3 regions of the Bradyrhizobium sp. 6(2017) genome follow, and region 3 is predicted to be linked to each of the others. Evidence: predicted binding sites of a transcription regulator. Region 3 holds the regulator's gene; each other region holds the start of a gene.
What was found. The regulator PhoB, encoded in region 3, activates phosphate uptake and scavenging genes when phosphate is short. The targets are predictions, from matches to a motif close to TGTCATNNANCTGTCAT.
Positions count from the first base shown of each region.

Region 1: the regulator PhoB is predicted to act here: its motif matches at 2,753-2,769, upstream of phnC (phosphonate ABC transporter ATP-binding protein).
Region 2: the regulator PhoB is predicted to act here: its motif matches at 1,574-1,590, upstream of G6P99_RS34780 (glycerophosphodiester phosphodiesterase family protein).

Region 1 is NZ_CP049289.2:2,634,512-2,639,022, reverse strand. It holds gene phnE (phosphonate ABC transporter, permease protein PhnE) at 1-730, opposite strand, end outside; gene phnD (phosphonate ABC transporter substrate-binding protein) at 809-1,744, opposite strand; gene phnC (phosphonate ABC transporter ATP-binding protein) at 1,823-2,638, opposite strand; gene G6P99_RS12535 (chloramphenicol acetyltransferase) at 2,836-3,501, shown strand; gene G6P99_RS12530 (alpha-D-ribose 1-methylphosphonate 5-triphosphate diphosphatase) at 3,498-4,511, shown strand, end outside.
Region 2 is NZ_CP049289.2:7,304,431-7,308,941, forward strand. It holds gene G6P99_RS34770 (ABC transporter permease) at 1-529, shown strand, start outside; gene G6P99_RS34775 (HlyD family secretion protein) at 516-1,487, shown strand; gene G6P99_RS34780 (glycerophosphodiester phosphodiesterase family protein) at 1,678-3,075, shown strand; partial or broken gene acpA (acid phosphatase) at 3,237-4,360, opposite strand; gene G6P99_RS34790 (cytochrome-c peroxidase) at 4,486-4,511, shown strand, end outside.
Region 3 is NZ_CP049289.2:1,137,438-1,141,948, reverse strand. It holds gene G6P99_RS05350 (hypothetical protein) at 1-116, shown strand, start outside; gene G6P99_RS05345 (GcrA family cell cycle regulator) at 377-889, shown strand; gene phoB (phosphate regulon transcriptional regulator PhoB) at 1,131-1,841, opposite strand; gene phoU (phosphate signaling complex protein PhoU) at 1,972-2,688, opposite strand; gene pstB (phosphate ABC transporter ATP-binding protein PstB) at 2,700-3,518, opposite strand; gene pstA (phosphate ABC transporter permease PstA) at 3,515-4,360, opposite strand; gene pstC (phosphate ABC transporter permease subunit PstC) at 4,365-4,511, opposite strand, start outside.

The DNA.
Region 1 (4,511 bases), 1.5 Mb from region 3:
CGGCCCCGACAAAACCCATCACCGAGGCTTCGCGGACGTTGATCTCGAAGCGCAGCAGCGCGTAGCTGGCATAGCCCGCCGACACCTGCGGCAGGACGGCAAAGCGCATGCAGGACAGCCAGCTCGCGCCGGTGGAGCGGATGCCCTCGACCGGCTTCATGTCGGCGTTCTCGACGATCTCGGCGAACAGTTTTCCCAGCGCACCGGTCGAGTGGATCGCGATCGCCAGCACGCCGGCCATCGGCCCGAGGCCGAACGCGATCACGAAGATCAGCGCGAACACGATGCCGGGCACCGTGCGGGCGAATTCAAGCAGCCGGCGCACCGCAAAGCGCAGCCACGGCGCCGGCGAGGTGTTCTGGGCCGCGAAGAAATTCAGAGCGAAGGCAAACACCGCGCCGGTCAGCGTGCCTACATAGCTGATCAGCACGGTCTCGCCGAGCATCCTCAACCATTTCTTCCAGCCCCAGAACCATTCGGGAAAATCGGTCCACACCCGCGCGCCCGATTCGAGCGTCAGAATGCGGTCGAAATAGCTGACGAAGTTGCCGAAATAGGTGAACAGCGTGCGCAGGTTCACTTCCGCGCCGAACGCGGCGATCACCAAGGCCGCGCAGAATATTGCCGCCGCCAGCGCGACCTTCAGCCGCTTGCGCGAGACCGACCTGCGGTAGGCCTCTTCCAGCGTTGCCAGTTGCTGCGCCGGAAGAATGGATACGGCGGTCGCCATCGACGCGTGCCAGTCCGGTTCGGAGTTGAGAACAAAGGCCGGGCTGTCAGGCCCGGCCTCGTGACGTCAGGTGAACGATCAGCTCGCCTTCTTCTTGCGCAGAGCGTCGACGAACTTGATCAGCTCGATCGTGCCATCCCAGTCCTTGGTGGTGGCGGGATGGAAGCCCTTCTTCTGGCCGTCGGAGAGACGGTCGAACGCGGCCTTGTCCTTGGTCGGGGCTTCGAAGAAGGCCTTCGCGATCGCGGCCTTCAGGTCCTCGGGCAGATCGGCGTTGTAGGCATAGGGTCCGTTGATGATCGGCGCCGACTTGTGGATGATGCGGAAATCGTCCTTCTTCATCGCCGAGTCGTCGGCGTTCTTCAGCATGCCCTTGGTCAGCATCTGCGCGAGCGTCGAATCGTCGTCGCTGGTCCACTGGTTGGCAGCCATGTCGACGGTGCCCTGCGCCAGCGCCAGAACGGCGTTCTCGTGGCTGCCGGTGAACACGACCTTGCCGAAATAGGTGTCAGCGTCGGCGATGCCCATCTTGTCTAGCTCGAAGCGCGGCACGTTGTTGCCCGAGGTCGAGTTCGGATCGACCAGGCCGAGGTTCTTGCCCTTCAGGTCGTCGACGCTCTTGTACGGGCTCGAGGCCTTGACGAAGAACACCGAGTAGTAGCCGGTCGAACCGTCGGCGTTGATGTCGTTGGCGAACGCGTCGGTCTTGACGCCGGTCAGGCGGGCGCGCGCGAACGAGGCCGAGCCGTAGCTGGCGATCTGGATGTTGCCGGCGCGCTGACCTTCGATGACGGCGGCGTAGTCATTGGCGATGCGCAGCGTGACTTTCACGCCGAGCTCCTTCGACAGATATGCCACGAACGGTGTCCAGCGCTCGGTGACGCCGGAGGCGTTTTCCGCCGGCACCACCGCGAAGGTGAGCTCCGGATATTTTGCCTTCCAGTCCTGCGCGGATGCGGAACCGGAGAGCGCCAGCGCGGCGACGCCGGCCAGAATGATGCGACGAGTGAACATGACTACCCCTCTTTATTATGGTTGCACCTGTTGGCCGGGCAAAATGCTCGGCCATTCAGATCGGAAAACGCGCGACGCTCAAGCCGCGGCTGCGGTGCCGAGTGCCGGAACGGACGCGCCGTCGGGCGCGGGCATTGGCGCGCCGCCCATGACGTCGTTGGCCTCGAGGTCGTAGAGCTCGCGGGCGATATGATCGGTCAGCGCCGCCGGGGCGCCGTCGAACACCACGCGCCCCGCCGCCATGCCGACCAGGCGATCGCAATAGGTCCGCGCCAGGTCGAGCGAGTGCAGATTGCAGAGCACCGTGATGCCGAAATGCTTGTTGATGCGCAGCAACGCATCCATCACGATCTTGGTGTTGCGCGGATCGAGCGAGGCGATCGGCTCGTCGGCGAGGATGATGTCGGGCTCCTGCACCAGCGCGCGGGCGATCGCGACGCGCTGCTGCTGGCCGCCGGAGAGCTGGTCGGCGCGCTGCGCCGCGAGCTGGGCGATGTCGAACTGATCGAGCGCGGACATCGCGAGCGCCCTGTCCTGCTCCGGCCAGGCTTGCGCCAACGAACGCCAGGACGGGATCTGGGCCAGCCGGCCCATCAGCACGTTGGTCAGCACGTCGAGACGGCCGACAAGGTTGAACTGCTGGAAGATCATCGCCGAGCGCGCCCGCCACTGCCGCAGCGCCTTGCCGCGCAATGCAGTCACGTCGGTTCCTTCGAACAGGATGCGGCCGGAGGTCGGATCGGCGAGACGATTGATCATCCGCAACAGGGTCGACTTGCCGGCACCGGAGCGGCCGATCACACCGACAAAGCTGCCCGGCGCGATCGAGAAGGATGCGTTGTCGACTGCGGCTTTTGTGCCGAACCGGCACGTCAAACCTTCCACCACCAGCATGTAATGCTCCAACCGCGCCGTGTTGGGCCATCGCTATCCCCGGTGTTTAACAGTTATGTGACGTGACGTTGCGGTGCGGCGATCGTCCACACCGCTCTCTTGCCGTCATCGTGACGTCATGATGTTGTCATCAAGCATCCTGATGACGAGCGCGCATCTCCCGGAAGCCAGAGATTTACAAGAATTACGGAGGCCTGATGGCCGGAAAAACACTCTCGGTTGTGCCGACCGTCGACCCGACTGCGTCGGTCCGCGAGAGCAAGCTCGGCAAATATACCGAGGTCGGTGCGCGCACGATCCTGCTTGAAGTCAGCGTGGACGACTATTCCTACGTCGTGAACGACAGCCAGATCACCTACACTTCGATCGGAAAATTCTGCTCGATCGCGGCGATGACCCGGATCAATCCCGGCAACCACCCGATGCATCGCGCGACGCAGGCGCATTTCACCTACCGCGCCAGCGCTTATTTTCCCGGCGAGAGCGACGACACCGACTTCTTCAACTGGCGACGTGCGCATCACGTGCATATCGGCCATGACGTCTGGATCGGTCACGGCGCGATCCTGCTGCCGGGCCGCAACATCGGAACCGGCGCCGTGATTGCCGCCGGCGCGATCGTGACCAAGGATGTACCCGCCTATACCATCGTTGCCGGTAATCCGGCGCGGCCGGTCAAGCGGCGCTTCTCCGAAGCGGTCGCGGATCGTCTCGTTGCGCTGGCGTGGTGGGACTGGGATCACGAGAGGCTTCGCCGTGTCCTGCCCGACTTTCGCAAGCTCGCGGTGGAGGAATTCCTCGACAAGTATGAGGCCGAGGCCGTATCCCAATCACAGGCCAAACAACGGAGTGCCGCATCGTGACGGACATTTTCATCGAGGGCGGACGCACGCTGGTTGACGGCGCATTGGTCGAGACCTCGCTGCGGACCGCGGGCCGCGATATCGGCGCGCTTGACGCCGAACAAGGCCGCGCCGCCCTCCACATCAATGCCGGCGGGTTCCTGGTGCTGCCTGGCATCATCGATCTGCACGGCGATGCGTTCGAGCGGCAGATGATGCCGCGCCCGGACGTCGACTTCCCGACCGACGTCGCGCTTGTCGACAGCGACCGGCAGGCGATCGCCAACGGCATCACCACCGTGTTCCATGGCACGACCTGGTCGTGGGAGCCCGGCCTGCGCAGCGCGGAGAATGCGCGCAAGCTGCTCGATGCGATCGAGGCGCTGCGGCCGCTTCTCGCCGCCGATACGCGCTTCCATCTGCGTCATGAGACCCACAATCTCGACGCCGAGCCCGAGATCATTCAATGGCTCACAGAAGGCCGCATCGACCTGTTCGCCTTCAACGACCACAGCAACGTCAAGCCGAAGAAGCGCAACCAGTCGGCCGAACGCGCCGGGCTTTCGCTCGAGGCCTTCAACGAGCTGATCGACCGGGTCGTCGCGCGCCGTCCAGAGGTGCCGGCCTCGATCGCGCGACTGGCTGCCGCAGCACGCGCGGCTGATGTCCGTATGCTTTCGCATGACGACAACAGCCCGGCGATGCGTCGGGAGTTTCGCGCGCTGGGCGCGGCCATTGCCGAATTCCCCGTCAACGAGGAGACCGCGCGCGATGCCGCTGATGCTGATGACTTCATCGTGTTCGGCGCGCCGAATGTGGTGCGCGGCGGCAGCCACACCGGCTGGACCAAGGCGTCTGACATGATCGCCAAGGGCCTCTGCTCGGTGCTGGCGTCGGACTATTATTATCCGGCGCAGCTGCTCGCAGCGTTCCGCCTCGCCGCCGACGGCATCCTGCCGCTCGCCAGGGCGTGGGACCTGATCTCGTCGGCGCCGGCGCGCGCCGCAGGGCTCGCCGATCGCGGCATACTG
Region 2 (4,511 bases), 3.8 Mb from region 3:
CGCGGCGATGCTGACCGGCACGGCGCTGGCCAGCGGCCGCGGCGCGTTCGCCGGCGTGTTCGGGCGCGGCATCGCCCATCTGACGATCTATTTGCCGGCGCTCGCGCTCTATCTGATCGTGCTGCCGCGCGTCTACGGTTTCTCGACGCTGGGGCATCTGCCGCAGATCTTCGCGCTGGCGACCGTCTTCCTGCTGGCGACGAGTTTTATGGGACAGGCGATCGGCGCCTGGTTCACGCGGCCGGAAAACGCCACCATCCTGCTGCTGGCGACCAGCCTGCCGCAATTCTTCACCGCCGGCTTTGCATGGCCGCGCGAGGCCATCCCCGCTGCGGCCACCGCGCTGGGCCGGCTGTTTCCGGCCGACTCCGCGATCGACGGCCTCGTGCGCATCAACCAGCTCGGCGCCAGCATCTGGGAGGTCTCGCATGACTGGCTCGGACTGTGGTGTTTGGCGCTGGGCTATTTCGCACTCGCCGTGATCTCGGCGCTGGTGTTCAAGAGAGGACCGCAACATGCCCAACGCTAGGCGCATCGCCATCATCGCGGTCCCGCTTGTGCTCGTCGCGGGCGCGCTGATCTATTCCGAGAACCGCGCGACGTCGTCCCCCGCAACCGTCGGTGTCGTGCGCTCGACCGAGGTCAGGGTCGAGCCGGAGGTGAACGGCCAGCTTATGTCGATCGCGGTCGAGAAAGGCGCGCAGGTGCACGCAGGCGACGTTCTCGCCAAGCTCTCCGCGGTCGAGTTGACCGCGCAGGCGGACCAGGCGCGGGCCGCGCTCGCCGCTGCGGTCGCAAGCCGCAACAATGTCTATGCCGGCGTTCGCCGCGAGCAGGTCGATTCCCTTAAGGCGGCCATCTCCAAGGCCAAGTCGCGCCTCGACTATGTCGAGGTCCAGCTCAAGCGGATCAGCACATTGGCGAGCCAGAGTTTTGAAACCCAGCAGGCACTCGACCAGGCCGAGAATGACGTGGCGGCGGCGCGCGCCGGCGTGGCGGCAGCCCAAGCCAATTACGACGCCGCAGTGGCGGGGCCGACCAAGGAGGAGCGCGCCATCGCCGACGCCCAGGTGCAGGCGGCCGCGGCCGCCGTCGCGGTGCTCGAACGCCGGCTCGACAAGATGGTGCTGCGCGCGCCGGCCGACGGCGTGGTCAGTGTCATCGCTGCGGAAGTGGGCGAGAACGTTCGCGCGGGCCAGCCGATCCTGATGGTCGCGGCGGCCGGCAAGCAATGGCTGTCGTTCAACGTGCGCGAGGACCATCTCGACGGCCTTGCGATCGGAAAGACCGTGAACGTGATCCGGAATGCCACCGGCGGCGCGACCAAGGCCGCGATCACCGAATTGCGGCCGCTCGGCACCTTCGCCACCTGGCAGGCCGAGCGCGTGATCGGCGATCATGACCGCAGCACGCTGCGGCTGCGTCTCGATCCCGCCGGCGCCGCGGAAGGCCTCGAGCCCGGCATGACCGTCCGGATCGAGCGATGAAGCGCGCGACGGTCGGCCCCGAACCGCGGTGACGTGCGCGTCGCCGCGATGCATTTCAAAAGCTTTGTCGGCCCACCCCGCCCGACAGTCATCCAGCTGTCAGGAGATTGAGACAAGAAGACAGCAGCGTCGAACGGCTCGGCCCTTGTGGCACTGGACCCGACGCTACACCAAAGATGGAGGCGTGGCCGTGAAGCACATTCGTTCAGGACGGAAAGTACATCTCGCAGCGATGCTGTTCGGTGCGGCGGCTTTGGCGATGCTCCCGCCATCGATCGCGTCAGCGCAAACCACGTCAGTGCCGGCCGGCAACAAGCCCTTCCTGACCCTCGATGGAAAGCCGCCGCTCGTCATCGGGCATCGCGGCGTGCCGGGCCTGGTGCCCGAGGAGACCGATGCATCGTATGAGCTCGCCGCCGACCTCGGAACGGATTCGCTCGAAGAGGACCTGCACCTGACCAGGGATTGCGTGCTGGTGGCACGCCACAACCCGTGGCTCGGCGACAACACCAACATTGCCGAGGTGGCGAAGACCAATCCGGAGGTTGCGGCCCGCAAGCGCACGGCGCCGGGTGTCCTCGTCAAGGGGAAATGGGCGCAAGCTCCCACCGGCGGGCCAGCCGACTACCTCACCGATCTCATCGATCCGGCCGATCCCAAATCGGTGCTGAAAGCACTGATCGTGGATGGCGATGACCACACCAACGACTGGTCGATCACCGACTTCACCATGGCCGAGCTGAAGAACTGGATCGCCGGCACCACCTATGATGCGGCCAACGAGAGGCCGAAGCTGTTCAACGGCAAATTCCCGATCATCAGCTTCCAGGACATCATCGACATCGCCAAGGCCAAGAGCAAGGCAACGGGACGTCCCATCTCGGTCTATCCGGAAACCAAGAATCCGAGCTGGAACAATGCCCAGGCCATCGCCAATGGCTGCGGTGCGCCCGGGAGCCACCCGCTCGAGGATGCCCTGATCAAGATCATCAAGGAGAACGGCCTCAACGCGAAGGACGCTCCGATCGTCGTTCAGAGCTTCGAGGCCGGCAGTCTGAAATACATGCGCGGCCATGGACTGGAAACGCGGCAGGTCCAGCTGATCGACGGCAACGGTGTCGACTTCAAGACCGGCAAGGTCCTGCTGAACAACATCGCCAATTCCCGCCCGTACGACTGGACGGTTGCGGGCGACTCGCGCGGCTTCGATGCGATGCTGACCCCTGAGGGCCTCGCGGAGATCAAGACCTATGCCGACGGCATCGGTCCGTGGAAGGCGTATATCGTTCCGTTGAAGATCTCACCCTGGAAAGACAGCAACGCCGACGGCAAGCCCTACAAGGGATCGACGCCGGAGGCCTCGACGCAGGAAGCAACCAGCGTCATTGCCGATGCGCACAAGCTCGGCCTGTTCGTGCATGTCTTCACCTTCCGGAACGAGAAGAAATATCTGGCGGCCGACTATCGCGGCGATCCGGGCCTGGAATATCTGAAGTTCTTCCGCCTCGGCGTGGACGGGGTCTTCACGGATTTCACCCACACCGGAGTCGCCGCCCGTGCGGCCTATCTCCGTGAACTGGGCTGGTGACGCCGGCGATGCGAAGGCCGCGGATGCATGTCGTGCAGCGCCGCGGTCACACGTTCATCTGAAAGCGATGCTGCCCGGCCTGTGGCCGATGGCAAGGCGTGAGCGGAAGCGCCTCGCGCTCTGGCTCCTGAGCGCAGGCGGACGGGTACACAGCCTCCGCCTCACTTCCCCTTAAGCGCCAGCGCGCTGGTCAGGTCGCCGAGCGGCTTCTGACCACGAGCGGCGATCGCAGCGTCGCGCACGGTGATGCCGTGCAGCGTCGGCAGTTCGAAGCGGCGCGTGATGAAGCGCAGGATCGATGTCGTGTCCATCGGCGTATGGTCGACATAACCGCGGCGCGCATACGGAGAGACGATGATGGCCGGGATGCGTGAGCCAGGGCCCCGATCTGCGGCACAAGCGTCGTCGCATTCTTCGGATCCGCATAGGCCTTGTCGCCATCCTTCGCGGGGTCGTTGCCGCTCGGCTGATAGGGCGGCTGCATGGTGTTCACGGCGTAGAAATCAGGGGTGAGATTGCCGTCGCCGGCATATTTCGGAATGCCGTCCATCGCCGATTTCGGCGAGTTGGCGGCCTGCGTCAACGTCACGCCATCGCGCTCGACAACGGAGATCGACGGCTTGGCGGGGTTGGTATCGGCACGGGGATAGTAAGGTACGCAGGCGCAGACCAGCCATTGATGGTTGAGGAAGGAGCCGCCGAAGGCCCCCATGAAGAAATTGTCGGCCAGCACATATTTCTCGGCCACCTTCCACATCGCCAATTTCGATCCGTCCCACAGGCTCATCACCAGGGCGCCCGAGTCGGCATGGGCAACGAATTTGTCGTTACGCCCGCCATTGATCTGCATCTGGTTCTGATAAAAGCGGTGCCAGAGGTCGCGCGTGATGGTGCCGTAGCTCAGCCTGAAGCCCTTCGGATCGTCAGCATAGAAGGGGCGATTGGGCAGATGCTCGGTCTCGGCCTGGGTGATCGGCGGCGTGACACCCTTGGCGGTCAGGCCTTCCCAGATCGGCGGTAACTCACGGAACCGCTTGCCGTCGCGATCGCGCTGGATCCGCGTCGAGGCGGACGCCTTGGCCACGCCATTCGCGCCCGGAAAACTGCCGTAGAGATTGTCGAAGCTGCGGTTCTCCGCATAGATCACCACGACCGTGTCGATCAGCGCCAGATCGCCGGCGGCATCCTTCTTGGCGCCCGGACTGTCCCCGGCTGCCAGCGCCGGACCGCACGCACCGATGAAGAAACTCGATGCAAAAACGACAACCGCCGATTTCGTTCGCATTCCAGCCCCCTGCACTCACCGGATTGTTGCTATCGTTCCGTTCGGTCTTCGTCATAGCCCAGACGCTCGGCAAAGGCACCTTCGGATCGCCATGACGATGTCCAGCCATAGGCGCGGTTTGCAACATGCGGATTAAGTATCGGGCTTTCGC
Region 3 (4,511 bases):
TGCGGCCAGTAGGTGTCAATCGCCAGGAGCCGGCCTTTGCCGGCCTTCCTGCGATGCGAAACGAGCGCAATCCGGAGCATTCCGGTGCGGTGGAAAAGCCTCATTACAGTGCTTAACTTTGTGGGAACATGTGGACGCACGGCCGCGGACTCTTGCGCCAGAGTCACGCCATATTGTAGCGTTTGGCCTGTCGGGTACGACATCTCGTGCGGCAGTACTGGACCCTCTAAGTAGCCTTCGTGTCACACGTAAACGTTCGGGCGCAAGACCGCGCCCGGCGAGGGCTAAGGGATTCTGGCCGCTGGGATTTTGACCCGGATTTGGCTCGCAGCGTCGCTCCAATGACTGGCCGGCGCCATGCGAAAGGAAGAATGCGATGACTGTATTGACCTGGTCCGACGATCGCGTCGAGCAGCTGAAGAAGCTCTGGGAGTCTGGCCTCTCGGCCAGCCAGATCGCCGCGGAACTTGGCAATGTGACGCGAAATGCCGTGATCGGCAAAGTGCATCGGCTCGGCCTCTCCGGCCGCGCCAAGGCCCCCTCCACGGCCGCGCCGCGGCAGCGCAAGGCCCGCCCCGCCCAGCACATGATGCGGGTGGCGCGTCCGGTCTCGCGCGGCAACACCGCGCTGGCGCATGCCTTCGAGGTCGAGATGGAGCCCGATCCGATCTCCTACGACAACGTGGTGCCGATGAGCCAGCGGCTGTCGCTGCTCGAGCTGAACGAAGCCACCTGCCACTGGCCGGTCGGCGATCCATCGAGCCCGGAATTCTTCTTCTGCGGCGGCAAGGCGCTCGGCGGCCTGCCCTATTGCGCACACCACTCGCGCGTCGCCTACCAGCCCGCCGGCGATCGCCGCCGGCCGTCGGCGAAACCGCAGATCAAGTGAGCACTCGGGAAACTGGCGTAGGACTGAAAAAGAAATCCCCGTGAAAGCGGGGATTTTTTTGTGAGAACCGTAGCCCGGATGCATCACCGGCGTCGTCCCGGCGCAGGCCGGGACCCATAACCACGAATGGGTGTTGTTTGAAAGCCGTCTGGCCGCGTGCCGATTGCGCCGGCCGCGGCGTATGGGTCCCGGCTTTCGCCGGGACGACAACGTGTTGCGGTTTATGAATGCCACACGGCCGTTACGGCTGCGGCTCGGCCTTCGCGAAGCGGTCGTCGAGCGCGTAGCCGGCGCCGCGCACGGTGCGGATCGGATCCTGCTCGCGGCCCGGATTGAGCAACTTACGCAGGCGGCCGATATGCACGTCGACGGTGCGCTCGTCGATATAGATGTCGCGGCCCCAGACGCTGTCGAGCAGCTGCTCGCGGCTGAACACCCGGCCGGGATGCTCGAGGAAGAATTCGAGCAGACGATATTCGGTCGGCCCGAGATCGATCGGGCGGCCGGAGCGCGCCACGCGGCGCTTCTCGCGGTCGAGTTCGATATCGCCATAGGTCAGCACGGTGGCAAGCCGCTCCGGGCTCGCACGGCGCAGCAAGCCCTTCACCCGCGCCAGCAGCTCGGGCACCGAGAACGGCTTGACGATGTAATCGTCGGCGCCGGTGGCAAGCCCGCGCACGCGCTCACTCTCCTCGCCGCGCGCGGTCAGCATGATGATCGGAAGCTGCTTGGTCTCGGGCCGCGCCCGCAGGCGGCGGCACAGTTCGATGCCGGACAGGCCCGGCAGCATCCAGTCCAGCACAACGAGGTCGGGGATGCGCTCCTTCAACCTGGTGTCGGCGTCGTCGCCGCGTCCCACCGTTTCGACGTCGTAGCCTTCCGCATCGAGGTTGTAGCGCAACAGTGTCGTCAGCGCTTCCTCGTCTTCGACTACCAGAATGCGTGCGCTCATCGGTCTAAGTTCTTTCTCTGTGGTGATCCGTTGCCCAAACGCAAACCGAAACACTCAACCCCTGAGCATATTCCCCGTGGGAAACGGTTTGTCGCGACGACAATCCGGTTCCGCCGATGCGGATCATGCCCTAGTTGCCCGGCACCGTGGTGGCGAAATTGGTCATATCGCCCTTCGGACGCTTGTCGGTGATCTGCTGGCCCTCGATCATGTAGAACACGGTCTCGGCGATATTGGTGGCGTGGTCGCCGATCCGCTCGATGTTCTTGGCGCAGAACATCAGATGGATGCAGAACGAGATGTTGCGCGGATCCTCCATCATGTAGGTGAGCAGTTCGCGGAACAGCGAGGTGCAGATCGCATCGACCTCCTCGTCGCCCTTCCAGACGTTCATCGCCGCCGGCAGATCGTGCGCGGCATAGGCGTCGAGCACCGACTTGACCTGCGACAGCACGAGGTCGGTCATGTGCTCGAGGCCGCGGATCAGCTTCAGCGGCTGGAAATCGCTCTCCAGCGCCGCGACGCGCTTGCCCATGTTCTTGGCGAGGTCGCCGATCCGCTCGAGGTCAGTCGCGACGCGCATCGCGCTGACGATCTCGCGCAGGTCGATCGCCATCGGCTGGCGGCGAGCGATCGTCAGCACCGCGCGCTCTTCGATGACGCGCTGCAGATTGTCGATCTCGATGTCGGCGGCGACCACGCGCTTGCCCAGCGCGACGTCGCGGCGGATCAGCGCGTCGACCGACTCGGTGATCATGCGCTCGACGAGGCCGCCCATCTCGGCGACCAGGCGGGTCAACTCCTGCAGGTCGCTGTCGAATGCCTTGGCGGTATGTTCAGAAGCCATCGCTTGTCTCCTCAGCCGAACCGGCCGGTGATGTAGTCCTGCGTGCGTCGATCGCTCGGCGAGGTGAAGATCTTGTTGGTGTCGTCGAACTCGATCAGCTCGCCGAGATACATGAAGGCGGTCTTGTCGGAGACGCGCGCCGCCTGCTGCATGTTGTGGGTGACGATCGCGATCGTGTAATCCTCGGAGAGCTCCTGGATCAGCTCCTCGACCTTGGCGGTCGAGATCGGGTCGAGCGCCGAGCACGGCTCGTCGAACAGGATCACCTCGGGACGCACCGCCACGGTGCGCGCGATGCACAGCCGCTGCTGCTGGCCGCCGGAGAGCGACAGGCCGGAAGCGTTCAGCTTGTCCTTGACCTCGTTCCACAGCGCGCCGCCGCGGAGCGCCTTCTCGACCCGGTCGTCCATCTCGGACTTCGAGATCTTCTCGTAGAGGCGGATGCCGAAGGCGATGTTCTCGTAGATCGTCATCGGGAACGGCGTCGGCTTCTGGAACACCATGCCGACCCGCGCACGCAGCAGATTGAGGTCGAGCTTGGGATCGAGAATGTTGGTCTGGTCCAGCATCAGCTGGCCGACCGCGCGCTGACCCGGATAGAGATCGTACATCCGGTTGAAGATGCGCAGCAGGGTCGACTTGCCGCAGCCGGACGGGCCGATGAACGCCGTGACGCGGTTGGTGCCGAGCGTCAGGTTGATGTTCTTCAGCGCGTGGTGCTCGCCGTAATAGAAGTTGAGGTTGCGCACCGTGACTTTCGGCGGCGCTTCCGGCAGCGGCACCTGGGGAACGTGGCTCGCGACAGTCGTGGAGACGGAAAGCTCGGTCATTTTGCGGCCCTTTCGGCACCAAGGATGCGCGCGCCGATGTTCAGCGCGAGCACAGTGAATGTGATGAGCAGCGCACCGCTCCACGCCAGCTCTTTCCAGTAGGCGTAGGGACTCTGCACGAAATTGTTGATGGTCACCGGCAGGTTGGCCATCGTCTTGGTCAAATCCCAGCTGAAGAACTGGTTCGACAGCGCGGTGAACAGCAGCGGCGCGGTTTCGCCGGCAACGCGGGCGGTCGCCAGCAGCACGCCGGTGATCAGACCGGATCGCGCTGCACGATAAGCGATCCGCTTGATCACCAGCGAGCGCGGCAGGCCGAGCGCGGAGGCTGCCTCGCGCAGCGGATTGGGCACCAGCAGCAGCATGTCCTCGGTGGTGCGCAGCACCACCGGGATCACGATCACAGCGAGCGCGAGCGCGCCTGCGATCGCCGAGAAGCCGCGCATCGGCACCACCACCGCGCCATAGATGAACAGGCCGATGATGATCGAGGGCGCGCTGAGCAGGATGTCGTTGATGAAGCGGATCACCGAGGTGAGCTTGTCGTTCTTGCCGTATTCGGCGAGGTAGGTGCCGGCGAACAGGCCGAGCGGCGCACCGATACCGACGCCGATCACGGTCATGATGACCGAGCCGACGATGGCGTTGAGCAGACCGCCTTCGGTCGAGCCGGGCGGCGGCGTGTTCTGGGTGAACAGCTGCACGCTGAGGCCGGCGAGGCCGTTGTAGAGCAGAGTGAACAGGATCAGCGCCAGCCAGGTGACGCCGAACAACGCCGCGCCGACGCAGAGTGCGCGGATGACGATGTCGCTGCGGCGGCGGGATTTGTAGATCGGGTTCATGGCGTTACTTCCCCGCCTTCGTTTCAAGCCGCATCAGCATCAATCGCGCGCCGGCGAGCACGAAGAAGGTCAGCACGAACAGCAGCAAGCCGAGCAGGATCAGGCCGGACTGGTGCAGGCCGTCGCTCTCGGCGAATTCGGAGGCGATCGC